DNA from 3 places in the Bacillus sp. LH1 genome. Region 1 is predicted to be linked to each of the others. Evidence: riboswitches for the same ligand, from Rfam matches in the RefSeq annotation. Region 1 holds a riboswitch; each other region holds the start of a gene.
What was found. A riboswitch is a leader RNA that binds a small molecule or an ion and turns the genes downstream of it on or off. The one in region 1 is predicted to bind S-adenosylmethionine.
Positions count from the first base shown of each region.

Region 2: it holds a riboswitch for S-adenosylmethionine, as region 1 does, so the genes downstream of both, ACX9TM_RS16735 (hypothetical protein) here and ACX9TM_RS01105 (ABC transporter permease) in region 1, are expected to answer to the same signal.
Region 3: it holds a riboswitch for S-adenosylmethionine, as region 1 does, so the genes downstream of both, ACX9TM_RS21515 (bifunctional homocysteine S-methyltransferase/methylenetetrahydrofolate reductase) here and ACX9TM_RS01105 (ABC transporter permease) in region 1, are expected to answer to the same signal.

Region 1 covers NZ_CM175007.1:193,297-199,338, reverse strand. The annotation lists gene ACX9TM_RS01125 (peptide ABC transporter substrate-binding protein) at 1-174, opposite strand, end outside; gene ACX9TM_RS01120 (ABC transporter ATP-binding protein) at 188-961, opposite strand; gene ACX9TM_RS01115 (ABC transporter ATP-binding protein) at 958-1,968, opposite strand; gene ACX9TM_RS01110 (ABC transporter permease) at 1,925-2,929, opposite strand; gene ACX9TM_RS01105 (ABC transporter permease) at 2,946-3,863, opposite strand; SAM riboswitch class I at 4,000-4,105, opposite strand; gene ACX9TM_RS01100 (DUF3951 domain-containing protein) at 4,273-4,488, shown strand; gene ACX9TM_RS01095 (hypothetical protein) at 4,505-5,008, opposite strand; gene ACX9TM_RS01090 (multidrug effflux MFS transporter) at 5,270-6,042, opposite strand, start outside.
Region 2 covers NZ_CM175007.1:3,230,143-3,236,184, forward strand. The annotation lists gene ACX9TM_RS16710 (hypothetical protein) at 19-501, opposite strand; gene ACX9TM_RS16715 (short-chain fatty acid transporter) at 850-2,196, shown strand; gene ACX9TM_RS16720 (hypothetical protein) at 2,237-2,590, opposite strand; gene ACX9TM_RS16725 (NAD(P)H-dependent oxidoreductase) at 2,587-3,162, opposite strand; gene ACX9TM_RS16730 (SWIM zinc finger family protein) at 3,186-3,575, opposite strand; gene ACX9TM_RS16735 (hypothetical protein) at 3,838-4,095, opposite strand; SAM riboswitch class I at 4,196-4,294, opposite strand; gene ACX9TM_RS16740 (hypothetical protein) at 4,426-4,617, shown strand; gene ACX9TM_RS16745 (YwiC-like family protein) at 4,648-5,370, opposite strand; gene ACX9TM_RS16750 (ECF transporter S component) at 5,553-6,042, opposite strand, start outside.
Region 3 covers NZ_CM175007.1:4,151,653-4,157,694, reverse strand. The annotation lists gene metC (cystathionine beta-lyase) at 1-396, opposite strand, end outside; gene metI (cystathionine gamma-synthase/O-acetylhomoserine thiolyase) at 393-1,505, opposite strand; SAM riboswitch class I at 1,600-1,710, opposite strand; SAM riboswitch class I at 1,914-2,023, shown strand; gene ACX9TM_RS21515 (bifunctional homocysteine S-methyltransferase/methylenetetrahydrofolate reductase) at 2,094-3,926, shown strand; gene metH (methionine synthase) at 3,926-6,042, shown strand, end outside.

The DNA of each region.
Region 1 (6,042 bases):
AGTACTATCTGTCGCAATAGCGGAATCAAGTGTATATGGATCGCTACCAATATTCGTTACTAATCGATCTCCTTCTCCCTTACCAGCACTCGCCTTTTGCGTCTCTTTCTTACCGCAAGCGACAGAAGTAATTGCTAAAACAGTCATAATGACAAACAGTAAAAACTTCTTCATCCTACATTCTCCTTTAACCTGAAATTTTTGGTGTTGATGCCAATAGTGTTTTTGTATAAGAATGTTGTGGATTACGGAATACTTCGTCCGTATTTCCAAATTCAACAAGTTCTCCTTTGTATAAGACAGCTACTTTTTCACATAAATAGTGAACCATCGGTAAATCGTGCGCGATAAATAAATATGTATAACCTTGTTCCTTTTGAATTTTTTGCAGCAAGTGCACAATTTGGATTTGAAGCGAAACATCTAATGCCGAAATTGGTTCATCAAGAATTAATACTTCCGGCTCACACAATAACGCTCTTGCAATAGCAATTCGTTGACGTTGTCCTCCGCTAAATTCGTGCGGATAGCGATCAATATATCGTCTATCTAACCCAACACGCTCTAGCGCATCACCTGCTACTTTATCTTTCAATCCTTTATCACCTAAACCAAATGAAATATAGCCTTCCGTTACGCTATCGCGTACTTTCCAGCGCGGATTTAATGCTGCTGTGGAATCTTGAAAAATAAACTGTACTTTCTGTAAGAAATCACGTTTATGAGTTGCCTTCAACTTGTGAACGACTTGACCGTTATAATCAATTTCACCAGACGTTGGGCTCTCAATCCCAGCTATGAGCTTACCAAGTGTTGTTTTTCCTGAACCACTTTCTCCAATAATGCCAAGCGTTGTTCCTTTCGGGATAGAAAGTGATATGTCTTTTAACGCTGCGATTTCTTTATTTTTACTTCCATACGTTTTCGTTACTTGCTTTACAGTAATTAAATCTGTCGTCATGAGGCATTCACCTTCTCTTTTGCTTTCGCTTTATTATGCTCCAGAACATGTTGCCAGCAATGTGAACTATGCTCCTTGGAATATGTTGTTCTCTCTGGGAAACGATGAATACATTCTTTTATCGCTACTGGACAACGATTTACAAAAGGACAACCAAAGCTATTTAACGTCTCAATGGAAGGTGTCGTCCCTTCTATTGCACGTAATACTTTTTCAGAATCATCCATATTCGGAATTGCTTGTAATAAGCTTTTTGTGTATGGATGTTTAGGGGAACCTATCACTTCCTCTATCGTTCCTTTTTCAACAACACGTCCTCCATACATCACAACTACTCGATCCGCTACTTCACGTACAAGTGCTAAATCGTGCGTAATTAGTAAAATACTCGTATTTTGCTTTTCCTTTCTTTCCTTTAATAACTCCATAATTTGCTTTTGAATTGTTACATCTAATGCTGTCGTAGGTTCATCCGCAATAACGAGTTTGGGGTGGCAGGCAAATGCGATTGCTAAACAAATACGTTGCCTCATGCCTCCGCTTAATTGATGTGGGTACTGTTCAAAGCGTTTCTCTGCTTCATGTATCCCTAAATCATTTAATAAGTTAATCGCAATTTCTTTTGCTTCTTTTTTCGATTTCTTTTCGTGTTGCAAAATCACCTCTGTAATTTGCCTTCCCACCTTCATCGTCGGATTTAAAGATGAAAGTGGGTCTTGAAAGATAAACGACATATCTTTCCCTCGAATTTGATTCCATTCTGATTCTTGTAGATTCGTTAATTCCTTTGATTCAAAAGATATATTTCCATCATCAATATGAATTGATTCTTGATTTAAGCCGATAATAGATTGTGCTGTAACACTTTTCCCTGAACCACTTTCTCCTACAAGTGCAACTATTTCACCTTCGCTAATAGAAAAGGAAACATGCTTCACAATTGCTTGGTTACTATTCTCTTTTTCAACGGCTAACGTTACGTTTTCTAAAGATAAGAGCTGTCCCATGTTTTTTCTCCTTTCGATTCCGTTTTACGATTTTTGGATCAATTGCATCTTGTAAACCATCACCAATCGCATTAAATGCGAACATAATGAGCGCAATCATGATTGCTGGGAAGAATAGCTGCCACCATTCTCCACTCAATAATGTCCCAAGTGCATCATTCGTCATCGTCCCCCAGCTTGCTGCCGGTGATTGCACTCCTAGTCCGATAAAGCTTAAAAATGATTCTGAGAAAATAGCTGCGGGAATTGTAAATGATAAATTTACGATAATAATGCCCGTTAAGTTCGGAATTAAATGCCCGTATATAATTTTCATATGGGATGTACCTAATCGCTCCGCTGCAATAACAAACTCTCTTTGTTTTAAAGATAAGACTTGCGCCCTAACGAGACGTGCCATACCAATCCATCCTGTTAATGCAAGGGCGATGATAATGGTAAAAAGACCTGGTTTCATAACAATTAATAGTAAAATAACAATTAATAAATACGGGATACCGTATAACACTTCGATTCCTCGTATAATCCACTCATCAATTAATGTCCCAAGGCGATTGCGCCCTCTCACATATCCACTAAATCCTCCGATTAGCACACCAAGTCCTATATCAAGAGCAGCTGCCACTAATCCAACTGTTAATGAAATTTTCCCGCCAGCCCAAGTACGTGCCCATATATCTCTTCCCAAATCATCTGTTCCGAACCAATGCTCACTACTAGGTGGTAAGTTTGTTGCCTCTTTTACTTGTTCACTCGCAGTAAATGGCGTTAAACTTTCACCAACAAGTGAGAAAACAATAATGAGTAATAACGTCACTGATCCTAAAACTGCGATTGGATTCGATACAAACTTACGAAACACTTCTTTCTTTCGGCTAATCTTTTGCTGATCTTTATTTATCGTTAATTCTTTCTTCTCTTCATTTGTTAATAACTGGTCATTAATTTCATAAGCTCCCATCTAAACATCCCCCTCCTTACGTAATAGAACGAATACGTGGATCAACAATACGATGAATAATATCTGTAATAAAAATACATACAATTAAAAGTGCACTATAAAAAATGGTTGTTCCCATAATCACTGGATAATCTCGATTAAAAATACTATCTACAAAATATTTTCCGAGACCAGGAATTGAAAAAATCTTTTCAATAACGAAAGTACCTGTTAAAAGTCCCGCCATTAATGGTCCAACAAATGTAAGTACCGGAACAATTGCATTTCGAAGAGCATGTCTTATAATAATCTTCTTAATCGGTATACCTTTCGCTCTCGCTAACTTAATATAATCACTCTGCAGTACTTCGATCATATTAGAGCGAACAAATCTTGTAATCACTGCGATTGGTCCTAACGCTAATGCAAAGGATGGCAATACCGTATGTTCAAATGTACCCCAAGAAGCTGCTGGTAAGAGCTCGAATTGAATAGCCAATACTTGTATAAATAGTGGTGCTAAAATAAAGCTCGGAATAGAAATACCGAGGATGGCAAGTAAACTTACACCGTAATCAATTACCTTCCCATGATAGAGAGCAGCAAATGTACCTGCAGCAATTCCGACTAGCAATGAAATAATAAGTGCTTGTAAACCAATAATTGCTGATGGACCAAAACCAGTTGTTATAATTTCTGATACACCTTGCCCGGTTGATTGAACAGATTCACCAAAATCAAAATGAACTACGCCGTCTAAATAAGCAACATATTGATTCCATAACGGTTCATCAAGGTGATACTTCGCTCTCATGTTTTGGATCACTTCTTCAGGAAAGATTTTTGCATCTGATGAAAATGGATCCCCCGGAATAATATGCATAATTAGAAATGTCACCGTCGTAATAACCCATAGCGTGAACACCATAACTGATAATTTTTTAATTACATACACCCCAATAACCCCCTAAACACATATATTTACTTAGTTTTATAAACGTACTTTTTCCATTACTCCCTTTTCTCTTTTTAGAATACAAAAAGCCTTGATCTTAAAAAATAAGATCAAGGCTTAATAAACAAAGGCCCATCACTTATCTTTCAAGACTTGCTTGCTGGAATTAGCACGGTGTTCCTATTACAGAACCCGCTGCTGAGGTGTCATAGGGCCAGTCCCTCTACCTCTCTGGATAAGTAAATTGCTATATTATTATTTGGTTCAAATTGTATATTTCGAATTATAATTCTGAAAAAATGAAAAGTCAATCAAATTGGATATATTTAGAAAAATCAGTTTTTAATACTTTTATTTATCTATATCGTATTTCGCTTATAATAAAAAAAGATATGAAAGGAGTTATAAGATGGACCCCTTACTTCTAGCTACTATAGGATTACCCTTAACAATCGTTATACTTGTCATCATCGGCTTCTACAAACTCTTCATCAAAAAGAAAAGTATCACTTCTTTTTATACCCCTTTCGATAATATTACCGGGCAAACTATTTCCGAATTTCACGAAGAACAGAAGATATTAGTATCCGAGGATGAAGATGGAGATAGCAAGAAGAAAAAATAACCTTGCATAGGCAAGGTTATTTTTTCGTTTCTGCTTGAAAACGTTTATAGTATGTCGATGCTGTTGCAAAATTAATTTCTATATCACGAATCAACGATGAATCTTCTTCTTTCGCTAACTTCTGTAATTTTTTCATTGCTTGTTCCGATTCATTCAAGAAACCGACATATACCTCATGTTCTTGCTCTTTCGACTTCGGAACACGAATTTCTTTTCGTATATGATCAATATCTTCTAACATGCTCGTTGTTACCTTTTGCACATCTTCTTTATATGTAGCAGTCGTTATTTCCTTACCGCCCTTTTCTTTTGCCACTTCAAATAACTGCAGTGCGTTATTAATTTCTTTATTCATTTTCAAATCGTATTTTTCATGTACTGCACGGTATTCTTTCATTTCTTCTGTTTGTTCTGTAGATTGCTCTACCTTTTCTTTCGGTTCTTTCGTATCCTTATTTCCATTACATCCTGCTAGAAGGATCATACTTCCCATTACAGCAATACCCAAAACCTTCTTCATCTCTTCTTCTCCTTTTATCTACAGCTACTACTCATTATAGTTTCTTTTATCTCCACTTGTTATTATACCGAGAACGCCCTACTTTTTACACTTAAGACGACATCGTAATATATATACCAACATGTTTGTCACAGTATCGTCACTTTATACAAATAACTTTTGCACTGCTTTACTACAGCACCTTACAAAACTATATGAGGTATTTCAAAGAAATGAAAAAAGAACTGATTCAAATATTCCCTTTGAATCAGTTCTTTTTTGTTAAGCCTCTAAATTTTGTCTTGCTTGCAGTTCAAACTGCTTTTCACTTCTTCTAGCCATAAATAAATAGCATAGTACCGCACCAACTTCACAAAGAGCTATTACAACACCCATCGGTAATGCTGTATTACTTCCACCAATACCTACTAGCGGTGCAACAAGTGCTCCTGAAATGAACTGTAATAAACCTAATAAAGCTGATGCTGTTCCTGCAGCTTGTTTTTGATTTCTCATCGCTAATGAGAACCCAGTTGTTGAGACAACCCCAACACTTGATACGACAAGGAATAACGAGCATAAAACACCAATTAACCCTATTCCTAGTAAGATTGTCAGTAGTAAAGATAAACCACCAACAGCTGCAATAATGATACCAGAGACAAATAATGTCTTCTCATTCACTTTCCCCGCTAAACGACCCGTAACCTGACTAGCAATAATAATACCGATACCGTTGATTGCAAAGAATAAACTAAACTGCTGTGGTGATGCTCCGTATATGTTCTGCAACACAAATGGTGAGCCCGAAATGTATGCAAACATTGCCGCTGTTACTAATCCTTGTGACAATGCATATCCCATAAACAGACGGTCCTTTAACAATTTTCCGTACGTCGCCAAAGTCCCTGACAAACCACCTGTTTCTCTTTCTTCAGGAGGTAATGTTTCACGTAATACAAAAATAGCTGAGATTAACATGAATACGCTAATTGCTCCAAGAACGATGAAAACACCGCGCCACGTTGTAAACTGTAATAATTGCCCCCCAATAA
Region 2 (6,042 bases), 2.3 Mb from region 1:
ATAAATTAATCGTTTCCTTTAAAACACTTCCCTTACAAAGATTGTCTGTTCATATTGGTCGAAAATTTCTTCTATAGATGAAAATAAAGTTTCTTCCGGGATGATGAACTTTATTTTTTGACCATTTTTTAACATGAAGGAAATCGTTCCATTATCATTAAAACCTGTATGAAACGTTCCTCGTTTATTTAATAGTACCTCTTCAATTATATTTATTTCAATTGAAAAGTTATTCTTTAATTGCAAGAGTTCATGTACATCGCCAGTATGTATTTTTGCATCTATTTCAGTTTCTAAGTTTAATTGTTTTTTCTCAATTTTTTTGAACCAAAACAAAAACAATAGCTCTGAAATACCAGGTAATTGTTTTTTATAAGCATGTCGGCTATGAAACTGTCCGCCAATCTTTATAAAATATATACAGTCACCTGTAATAAAAACTTTATAATATATATCTGCCGTAAACATTTTAGGCTTTAAAAGATAAAAACTTTTGATCATAATTCCCCCATCAATTTTAAATGTATTTGTATAAACATTTTTAGCTAGATTTGTGCTAAAACATATTTCTCATGTAATGCAACACTATTGTATTGAATCTCCTCTCCCTTTGCAACAGTTGCTTTGAAGCCAGCTAGTAACCTTTCTCTATACTATCCCTATAAGTGCTACCCCATTTCCAACCGTTTTTCTTCTAGTATATTAAAAGCAGAATTTGATACGAGGCTCTATATCAATCTATCAATAAATTACCACTCTGTAAATATCTGAATTTTCTTTACATTGAAGGTTATCTCCTAAACAACCTCGAATAATTGTAATACATATACATAAGGAGGTTGATCTATTTTGTTTCGTTCCTTTACAAATGGTTGCGTCGCCTTAGTGCAACGCTTCTTGCCAGAACCGTTTATTTTATCATGTTTACTAACTGTTTTCGTTATCTTCTTTGGTATGTTTGCGACTCACCAAACACCTGTAGAAATGATTAATCACTGGGGTAATGGAATTTGGGGACTCCTCGCCTTTTCTATGCAAATGGCACTTGTACTCGTGACTGGATCTGCTTTAGCAAATGCTCCTCTTATTAAAAAAGGATTAACGAAAGCTGCCAGACTACCAAAAACAACTGGACAAGGCATTATTGCCATTTCAATTGTAAGTTTACTCGGTGCATACATAAACTGGGGCTTTGGAATTGTTGTATCTGTTTTATACGCAAAAGAAGTGGCAAGGCAGCTGGACGGATTAGATTATAGACTAGCAATCGCCTCTTCTTACTCTGGATTTCTCATTTGGCATGCCGGTCTTTCTGCCTCTATCCCTCTTACGTTAGCAACAGGCGGTGAAACGTTAATTAAAACGACTGCTGGAAGTATTAAAGAGGCGATTCCAATAACAGAAACGTTATTCTCACCATACGCTCTCGTTCCAGTTATTATTTTTCTCATTACGATGCCTCTCATTAATAAAGCGATGCATCCAGATGAAAAACATACGATAACTGTAGATCCTAGCGTGTTCCATGAAGAAGCTGCTGCTCAAGAAGTAGAAAAAAATACGTTCGCTGAAAAGATGGAAAATAGCATTATTATTACACTTTGCGTTGGATTGTTAGGTCTCATTTATATTTTCAATTACTTTTATACGAAAGGATTTAATCTTACTCTCGATATCGTGATTTTTATGTTATTAATTACTGGACTTATTTTCCACCGCACTCCGATTCAGTATATTCGCGCTTTTTCAGACTCTACGAAAAGTGCCTCTGGCATTTTACTTCAATTTCCGTTTTACGCAGGAATTATGGGCATGATGATTGGAGCAAATAGTGAAGGACTTTCACTTGGAGGAGCTATTTCTAATTTCTTTATTAGCATTTCAAACGAATCAACTTTCCCGCTCTTTACTTTTTTAAGTGCTGGTATCGTTAATATTTTCGTTCCATCTGGTGGCGGTCAATGGGCTGTGCAAGCACCAATTATGATTCCAGCTGGCGCTGAACTTGGTGTACCTGCTGCAAAAACAGCAATGGCAATTGCATGGGGCGATGCTTGGACGAATTTAATTCAACCTTTCTGGGCATTACCAGCATTAGCGATAGCTGGTTTAGGTGCTCGTGACATTATGGGATTTTGTGTTGTGAACTTACTATATGCGGGTTTTATCATTAGTCTATGTTTCTTATTTATTTAAACAAAAAGCTAGTTTTATACTAGCTTTTTTACATAATAAATCACTTATTTCCCACGCAATTTATAATCTTCTCCCACTCTAACTCCGTAAGATGTAATGACTCAAATGCAAAAAAATCTTCGCAAATTTTTCCGATCAGGTGTGGATGTTCCCTCAAAAAATTCCACTGTAACGCTTTAGGAAGAAAATATGTTTCATATTCTTTACTTCCCCTTACTACCTGATCAACTTCTCTTTCACAAATTCCTCTTATTAAATAATCATTTCTTAACTCTATTTGAATTTGCTGAAATGTTTCGCTGCATTTTTTCAATTGAAGTAAACACGTAACATACTTCCGAAAAAGTTCGCCATCATACTGAACACAGTTTATAATACGATCGACTTCATTCATAATGCACGAGCCTTTTCTTCTATTTGTAATAACCATTTCTCACGCTTTGATACTTTACTCGTTTTCACAGATTGAAACACTGACCGTTTTATATCGCGAATGCCACAAAAACGTAAAATACCTCTCTTCATCATAATCCAATCTGCTGATCGATATAACAATGCGACGTACCATAGAGGCGAGTCTAACGTATTAATAACCCATGCTTTTTTCCCTTGCAATAATCCTTTCGGCAGAGCCCCTTCATATTTATAAGCAAATCCAGCTACGAAAATACGATCGATAAATCCTTTTAAAATTGCTGGCATCCCCCACCACCATATTGGATAGATGAATAGAAGTGTATCTGCTTCTTCTACTAACGTTCTATACCGAGCTGTTTCCTCTTCATTTACTAAATCGCGTCTTTTCTTCTCTTCATTAAATACGAGGACTGGATCAAATTGTTCTTTGTATAAATCAAGTACGGTAACTGAATGATTTGTTTCCTGTAGTCCTTTTTGCACATGATTGAAAATCGCCGCGTTAAAACTTGAAGGATTAGGATGAGCATATATAATTAGTACGTTCACTACAAAACAACTCCCTCTATACGTTAAAGTTTCTCCTTCTTTAATAACTTCTCTACAATTTGTACGTTTTTCGAACTTTGCAACAATCGATTTAATAATATAAGTAACTCTTCTTTTTCTAAATCTTTCAGTTTCTCTTTAACTGCACTCTCACCAGCACCTTGCATATCATAAACAACTGCCGCCATATGTTTACAATAATTTTCATAGGGACACTCACAGTTACTTTCTGAAAAATCTTCGAGATCGATAACTACTTCATAATTCCCTGCATTTCCAGTAACGAAAGCAAACACTTTTTTATCTTGTATTTCAACATCTTCTACATGCCCATCTTCATAATATTCATATCCCTTATCTACAATGTACTTTGGGATCCATTTCGTTATATCTTTTAATAAGTAAGCGTACATAATTGTACCCCTTCCTTTAATTCCCTTTTGACTTCAAAAATCCTGCATGTTATTCTAATTACTGTTAAGTAGCAAGTCTACGTGACAAAACGACTGACACCTATTCGGCGAAGGTGTCTCTTTTCATTTGCAGCCGATATGAATTGCCTCTTTCAGGCACATTCAATTTTTGACACTACACACTCAACACCATTCCCTGTATCAGGCTGCTTTAGCAGTCTTTTACTCTACATACTCCGTTATTTTAAGAAAAAAAGAGAGCTTAGCTCCCTTTTCTCGCCTTATACAATACCCCTTTTTCAGCATAGAGATATTCATCAGCTAATGTAATTTTCCCATCCAGTTTTAGTTCGTCTAATAATCTTGATAAATAAAATTGATGCAACATCTTTTTCGTGAATTTTCCTTCATGATGCGAAACGATATGTTCTTGAATATCTAACAATGATATCGGCTTATCTTGCTCTATCATATATTCATAAACTGTACTACGCAGTTTTACGTATTTTTCGAGTGTCACAGTAATGCGCAACCCCTTTCTTCTTAATATAAATTTTCGTAATCGGTTTTTTTGCAATAAAAAAACCTCTCCGATAAGAAGAAGTTACGTATATATCTTCGTCTTATCTCCCAGAACAAATATGTTCTGCTGGAATTAGCACCTGCATCGCGGTTGCTGGGTTTCATCGGGCCAGTCCCTCCACCTCTCTGGATAAGAAAATATTCACTTAATTCTTACTATACGTAATTCCACTTTAATTGTCAAACAAATATAATAAATATAACAAATTATATTTTCTTCCTTACTGTTCATACTACCCATATACGAACATGCAAGGAGGATTATGAAATGCATCAAAATGCTCGCGGATATGTACAAGATTCTTTTCAATCATTACAAGAAGCTAAAAATTGTTTAGAAGAAGCGCTCGAAACAGTTGAAAAAGATTTTAATCGCGCTCGTATTGAACAATCACTTTATGCTGTTGAACAAGCTATTCAACGTTGCGAGTACACCGTTCACATTTTAGAAAAAGATTAAAAACTTCCCATCAATTGATGGGAAGTTTTTTCAAATGGCATACTTCATAATTATTGCCGTTATGATTAAAAAATATACAGAATTAGCAATTTCTAAAATTCCTACTTTTTTAATAGAAATTTTTTTGCCATACAACACAATTGCTCGAATGACACTTGGTATAAAAATAAGAGAACACCACGGATTAATCACAAATATGATTATCGTTAATACGATATGATATCCCCAAGATATAAGACGATACTTCGGGTTATTTTTTTCACGAATCATCGTTTTCACATAGAACGTACTACCTAAAAAGTATAAAAATGAAATAAGCGCAATGAATAATGCTGTATGATCGATTTGCTTCATTGAAAAGGAATAACTAATTAACCCACCGATACAAAACACAATAATCGCACAAATATCATTTAATAGTGCTCTTTCATTTTTTTGACGAGCGTAATACATATTCACTATAAATAATGGAATCATTACTATTACGAATAAAAGAATTCGCCACTCATATAATAAAGAAATCATCCCAAATAGGAACGCAATAAGAAAATAAATAATGGAAACTTGTAAAAACTCTTTTTTTCGTCTTTGCTTTATGTACGTAAGAAATGGGTACGTAGCTAAATAGATAAAGAACCACGCTAAAAACAATGGAATATGATAAATAGTAGGTTTCCCAAGTATGACACTTAATAAAAAAGGAATAACAAGCATGGCCCATGCACCATGTTGCTTCGGAATAACTAACTTCATTAACTATACACCTCCCTTTTGAAAAAAGTTCTCACCTACAATTATACAAATAATTTTATATAATAGCGGATGCATATTGAATCGATTTTTTGACAAAAAAATGCTCCTTACATTATGTAAGAAGCATGAAAGAGGCAAACGAATATGTAAGTCGCGACCCTACCTTATATGAGTATGCTTTTCTATGTCACGTTATGCTCATCTAATATACCGTATTTCTTTTTAAATCTTGTAAGAATCGTAATCCATGAAGTACTAAATAGTAATAAGAAAATAACATTCGAAATCGCATGGCTCAAATCAAAGTAAAAACTTGCGATATAATACGAAATGACAGTTTCCCATGTTGCTTCTCGTATAAAACCGAGAAGGCCCCAGAAATTCATAATCCAGCCAAATAAAAAGCCAACAATTACTCCGTAAAGAAGTCTTCCCCATAGCTTTTTCATAAAAAATGTATTACGAAGTAAACCTGCTATAAAACCAATCATGCCCCACGAAAACATTTGCCACGGTGTCCATGGACCTTGTCCTAAAAAAATATTAGATACGATTGCTGCTGTAGCACCAATCATAAAACCAGTTTCACTTCCAAATACAATTGCAGAAACGATAATGACAAAAGAAGTTGGTTGTACACTTGGTAAAATAGAAAATGGCACCCGGCTTACT
Region 3 (6,042 bases), 1.4 Mb from region 1:
GTTTTGTTTTATTTCTTCTAAATTGGTCATATCAACAAATGTATGTGAAACACCGTAACGGGAGAGTACCTCAGTTATCACTCGGTAAGTGCCTCCGTACACATCTTCTGAAATGAGTACGTGATCACCTTGTGAAAGAAGGAGGAATGCAGTGGAAATCGCTGCAATGCCTGATGCAAAGGCGAATCCTTTTGTTCCGCCTTCTAATAAAGCAATGATATCTTCAAGAGCTTCACGAGTTGGATTTCCTGACCTGCTATAGTCATATTTTCCGAACGTATCTACATCAAACTGGTGAAAAGTTGATGTGTTATAAATAGGAACGTTCACAGCGCCTGTTTGCGAGTCGTGTTTATATTGGTTGTGTAGTAAGAGTGTATCTATAGAATAGCTCATATTCTTACACCTTCTTTTACGAGTTTAATTGCTTGCTTTAAGTCTTGAATTAAATCGTTACTATTTTCAATGCCAACTGAGAATCGAAGAAGACGATTGCATACGCCGTTTGCTGTTCTAATTTCTTCAGGAATATCAGCATGTGTTTGCGTTGCTGGATAAGTCATTAAACTTTCTACACCACCAAGACTTTCGGCAAATGTAATTAAGGATAAAGATTGTAAGAATGGATTAATCCAAGCTTCATCTTTAAGGCGGAATGAGATCATGCCGCCTCTTCCTGGATAAAATACATCTGTCACCCCGTCTTCATCATTTAAATACGCAACAACTGCTTTCGCATTTTCTTCATGTTGCCTCATGCGAAGCGCTAACGTTTTCATACCGCGAATTAATAACCATGAGTCAAATGGGCTTAAAACTGCACCTGATGCATTATGATAATGAGCGATTTCCTCGCAAAGTTCCTTTCCTTTTGCAACGACAAGCCCGCTTAGTACATCGTTATGTCCCCCTAAATATTTCGTTGCGCTATGAAGTACAATGTCAGCACCTTCTGTTAATGGTTGCTGTATATAAGGTGTGTAGAAAGTGTTGTCTACAATAAGGAGTAGTCCGTTCCTTTTCGCTACAGTTGCGACAGCAGCAATATCAGTAACTTGCATTAATGGATTAGTTGGAGTTTCTATGAAAATAGCCTTCGTTTCAGTTGTGATAGCTTGCTCAATTTGTTTAATAGACTGTGTATTTACGTATCTACATCGAACATTCCACTTTTTTTCATGCTCAGAAAATAATCGATACGTTCCCCCGTATAAATCTTCAGATACAATAAGTTCGTCTCCAGAGCGGAATAGAGAAAGGACGAGGAGAACAGCCGCCATCCCTGAACTACAGGCATAACCTTGTTCGCCATATTCTAAGTCTGCGATCGCCTGTTCTAAAAGACCTCGAGTTGGATTGCCAGTTCGTGAATAGTCAAAGCCAGTAGATTTACCAATTCCTTCGTGACGATAAGCGGTTGAGAAATAAACTGGTGGATTAACCGTTCCGGTTGTAGTTTCACTGCGATTTCCGATTTGTGCTAGTTTTGTTTCGATTGTTGACATATGAAAATTCCTCCTTTTTAAATTGAAACATTAAGTGAATATAAAATAAAAAAAGCCTTCTAAGAAGAAGGCTTTCGGTTTGAATAGAGTCTTCTTCTCATCTGTCAAATCTTTCACAATTTGCTGGAATTAGCACCTTATTAACAAAATGTTAATGGTTGCTGAGGCGTCACAGGGCCAGTCCCTCTACCTCTCTAGATAAGAATGTTCGTATGAAATTTTTATTATGTTTTTAACTTTACAATAAAATATAACTGAATTGCAACTTTATTTTAAATAATTTTTATTTTTCCGCAAGTGTCATTGACTTTTACTTTTGTGCATGCTAAATTTATTAAAAAATTAACAAACATTGTTAAAAGGGGAACGCATTTCCTTTTAGCTACATAAATAAAATAATAAAGACAACTCTTATTGAGAGCGGTGGAGGGAAAGGCCCTGTGAAACCCGGCAACCTTCAAACGAAATGTTTGAAACGGTGCTAATACCTGCAAAACGAATGTTTTGCATAATAAGAGGAGGAACGATTATGTCCCCCTCTTCAAAGTGAAGAGGGGGTTTTTATATTGATAGAAATGAGGGAGAGTCGTGAAATTACTAGATTTATTATCAAAAGGAATTGTAATAGGTGATGGTGCGGTTGGGACGTTATTGCATTCACATGGTTTGCAAAGTAGCTTTGAAGAATTGAATGTATCTGATCCAGACTTAATTATATCGATTCATAAACAATATGTAGCTGCTGGAGCAGATGTAATTCAAACGAATACGTATGGAGCAAATGAGGCGAAATTACGTATGTATGGTTTAGAAAATCAAGTTACAGAAATTAATAGAGCGGCAGTAAAACTGGCGAAAGCATCTGTGACAGATAAAAATGCAATTTTAGGAACAATTGGTGGTATGAAACATATCGGAGCTGTTACAACGACTGATATGGAAAGAGAGTTTATGTTACTTGAACAGGCAGGGGCTTTACTAGAAGAACAGGTTGATGGATTACTATTAGAAACTTTTTACGATGAATTTGAATTACTTCATGCCGTTAAAGTATTGCGTAAGCAAACGGATATTCCAATTGTTGCGCAATTAGCGTTACATGAAGCAGGTACGACTCAAAATGGAAATGATGTCAATGAAATATTAAAGCAACTTATAGATTACGGTGCAAATGTTGTTGGATTGAATTGTCAACTAGGGCCGCTTCATATGACGGAAGCTTTCAAAATGATATCGATTCCTCAAAATGGCTATTTATCAGCATACCCAAATGCAGGCCTCCCGAATTATGTGGATGGACGTTACGTATATGAGGGAAGCCCAGCTTATTTTGAAGCGATGACACCGAGATTTATTGAGCAAGGTATTCGGTTATTGGGTGGTTGTTGTGGTACGACTCCAGAACATATTCAAAGTATGAAGCGCGCTGTTGCGAATATTACCCCTGTAATAGAAAAAGACACGATTCAAAGGCCGAAAGTCGTTCATACGCATGAGAAACGTTCGAAGGCTCACGTCACTCTAGCAGAGAAAGCGAAAAAACAAACGACAGTTGTAGTAGAATTAGATCCACCGAAAACGTTAGATACACAGCGTTTTTTTGAAGGAGCAAGAGCGTTAAAAAGAGCGGGAGCAGATGCTATTACTCTAGCAGATAATTCATTAGCATCGCCTCGTGTTTCTAATATGGCGATGGGTGCGTTATTAACGAAGCATGATATCCCAGTATTGACGCATTTAACGTGTAGAGATCATAACGTCATTGGACTACAATCTCATTTGTTAGGTTTATCGGCGTTAGGGATGGAAGAAGTGTTAGCTTTAACTGGTGATCCAGCGCGCGTTGGTGATTTTCCCGGTGCCACTTCTGTATATGATTTATCCTCTATTGAGCTTATTAAAATGATTAAAGAAATGAACGATGGACGTTCAATTTTAGGGAAATCAATTGGACCGGCGACAAGGTTTTCTGTAGGCGGCGCATTTAATCCTCACGTGAGGCACTTAAAAGCAGCGGTTAAGCGAATGGAACGAAAAATAGATGCTGGAGCGGAGTATTTTTTAACTCAGCCAATTTACGATATCAAGTTAATTGAAGAAGTGTATGAAGCGACAAAGCATTTGGAACAACCTATTTTTATTGGAATTATGCCGTTAGTAAGTAAGCGGAATGCAGATTTTCTTCATTTTGAGGTGCCGGGTATTACTCTTCCTGAAGAAATAAGAGAGAGAATGGATGGACATGAAACGAAAGAGGCAGCAATTGAGGAAGGGATCTGCATTTCACAAGAATTGGTCGACGCAGCGATGAAATATTTTAATGGTATTTATCTTATTACACCATTTTTAAAGTATGAAATTACAGAACATCTTGTTAAATATGTAAGAGAAAAGCAAGAAGTGAAAGAAGGTATTAATTGATGAAGTGTATAGAAGAAAAATTAAAAAATAGCATTTTAATATTAGATGGTGCAATGGGGACAATGATTCAGCAAGAGGATTTAACTGCTGAAGATTTCGGAGGAGAAGAGTACGAGGGCTGTAATGAATATTTAGTGGAAACAAGACCAGACGTTATTTTAAAGATTCATAAAGCTTATATTGAAGCTGGAGCGGATATTATTGAAACAAATACATTTGGGGCAACGAATATTGTACTAAGTGATTATGATCTGTCTCATTTAGATGAAGAACTAAATGAAAAGGCAGCACTTTTGGCGAAGCAAGCTGTTAAAGAAAGCGGGAAGGAAGTATATGTTGCGGGAGCGATGGGACCAACAACGAAAGCAATTAGTGTTACAGGTGGTGTGACTTTTGAAGAATTGATTGAGGCTTATACAAGGCAGGCACGAGGATTATTAAAAGGAGCAGTTGATGTATTACTCGTTGAGACGAGTCAAGATATGCGTAACGTGAAAGCAGCTTATATTGGAATTCAAGCCGCTTTTGAAGAACTGAAAAAAACGGTTCCTATTATGATTTCAGGAACGATTGAGCCAATGGGAACGACTCTGGCTGGGCAAACAATTGAAGCTTTTTATTTATCAGTAGAACATATGAAACCATTATCTGTTGGGTTAAACTGTGCGACTGGTCCGGAGTTTATGAGGGACCATATTCGTTCACTATCTGATTTATCGGAGTGTTACATTTCTTGTTATCCAAATGCAGGTCTTCCTGATGAAGATGGACATTACCATGAATCTCCATCTTCTCTTGCTGAAAAGGTGAAGCGATTTGCTGAAGAAGGATGGGTTAATATTATTGGTGGTTGTTGTGGCACGACACCAGAACATATAAAAGCAATGAAATCCGCGCTAGCATCTCTTAGGCCTCGTGACCATCATGAGAGAGAAGGACATGGAATTAGTGGATTAGAAGCACTGCAATATGATGAGTCTATGAGACCGTTATTTGTAGGTGAAAGAACGAATGTTATTGGGTCACGTAAATTTAAACGCTTAGTAGCAGAAGGGAAATTTGAAGAGGCTGCTGAAGTGGCAAGAGCGCAAGTGAAGAAAAATGCTCATATTATTGACATTTGTATGGCAGATCCTGATCGCGATGAAATAGAAGATATGGAAAACTTCTTAGCAGAAGTTACGAAAGTTTTAAAAGTACCGATTATGATTGATTCAACAGATGAAAATGTGATGGAGCGAGCTCTTACTTATATTCAAGGAAAAGCTGTTATTAATTCAATTAATTTAGAAGATGGAGAAGAACGATTTAAAAAAGTGACACCGCTTCTTCAGAAGTATGGTGCCGCTATAGTTGTAGGAACAATTGATGAAGACGGTATGGCGGTTAGTGCGGAACGAAAGATAGAAATTGCGAAAAGAAGCTATGAATTACTTACAAAGAAGTATGGGATACGCCCGTCAGATATTATTTTTGATGCACTTGTGTTTCCAGTAGGGACAGGTGATGAAGAATATATTGGCTCAGCGGCAGCGACTATAGAAGGAATTCGCCTTATTAAAGAAGCGTTACCAGAGTGTTTAACGATTTTAGGTGTAAGTAACATATCATTTGGTTTACCACCGGCTGGACGTGAAGTGTTAAATTCAGTTTTTTTATACCATGCTACGAAAGCAGGATTAGATTACGCGATTGTGAATACGGAAAAATTAGAACGCTATGCGTCGATTCCAGAGGAAGAAAAACGCCTTGCAGATGCATTACTGTTTGAAACGACGAAAGAGACGTTAGAAGAATTTACAAACTTTTACCGAGTTGCTAAAAAGAAAGATGTCGTTGTGCAAGAAACGTTAACGCTTGATGAAAGACTAGCAAATTATATTGTAGAAGGTACGAAACAAGGATTACACGAGGATTTAAGTCTTGCACTTGAAGAAGGAAGAAAACCTCTTGATATTATTAACGGTCCGCTTATGACAGGGATGGACGAGGTAGGACGACTATTTAATAATAATGAACTTATTGTTGCTGAAGTATTGCAAAGTGCCGAAAGTATGAAAGCCGCTGTAAGCTATTTAGAGCCACATATGGAATCTAGTGATAGTGCGAAAAAAGG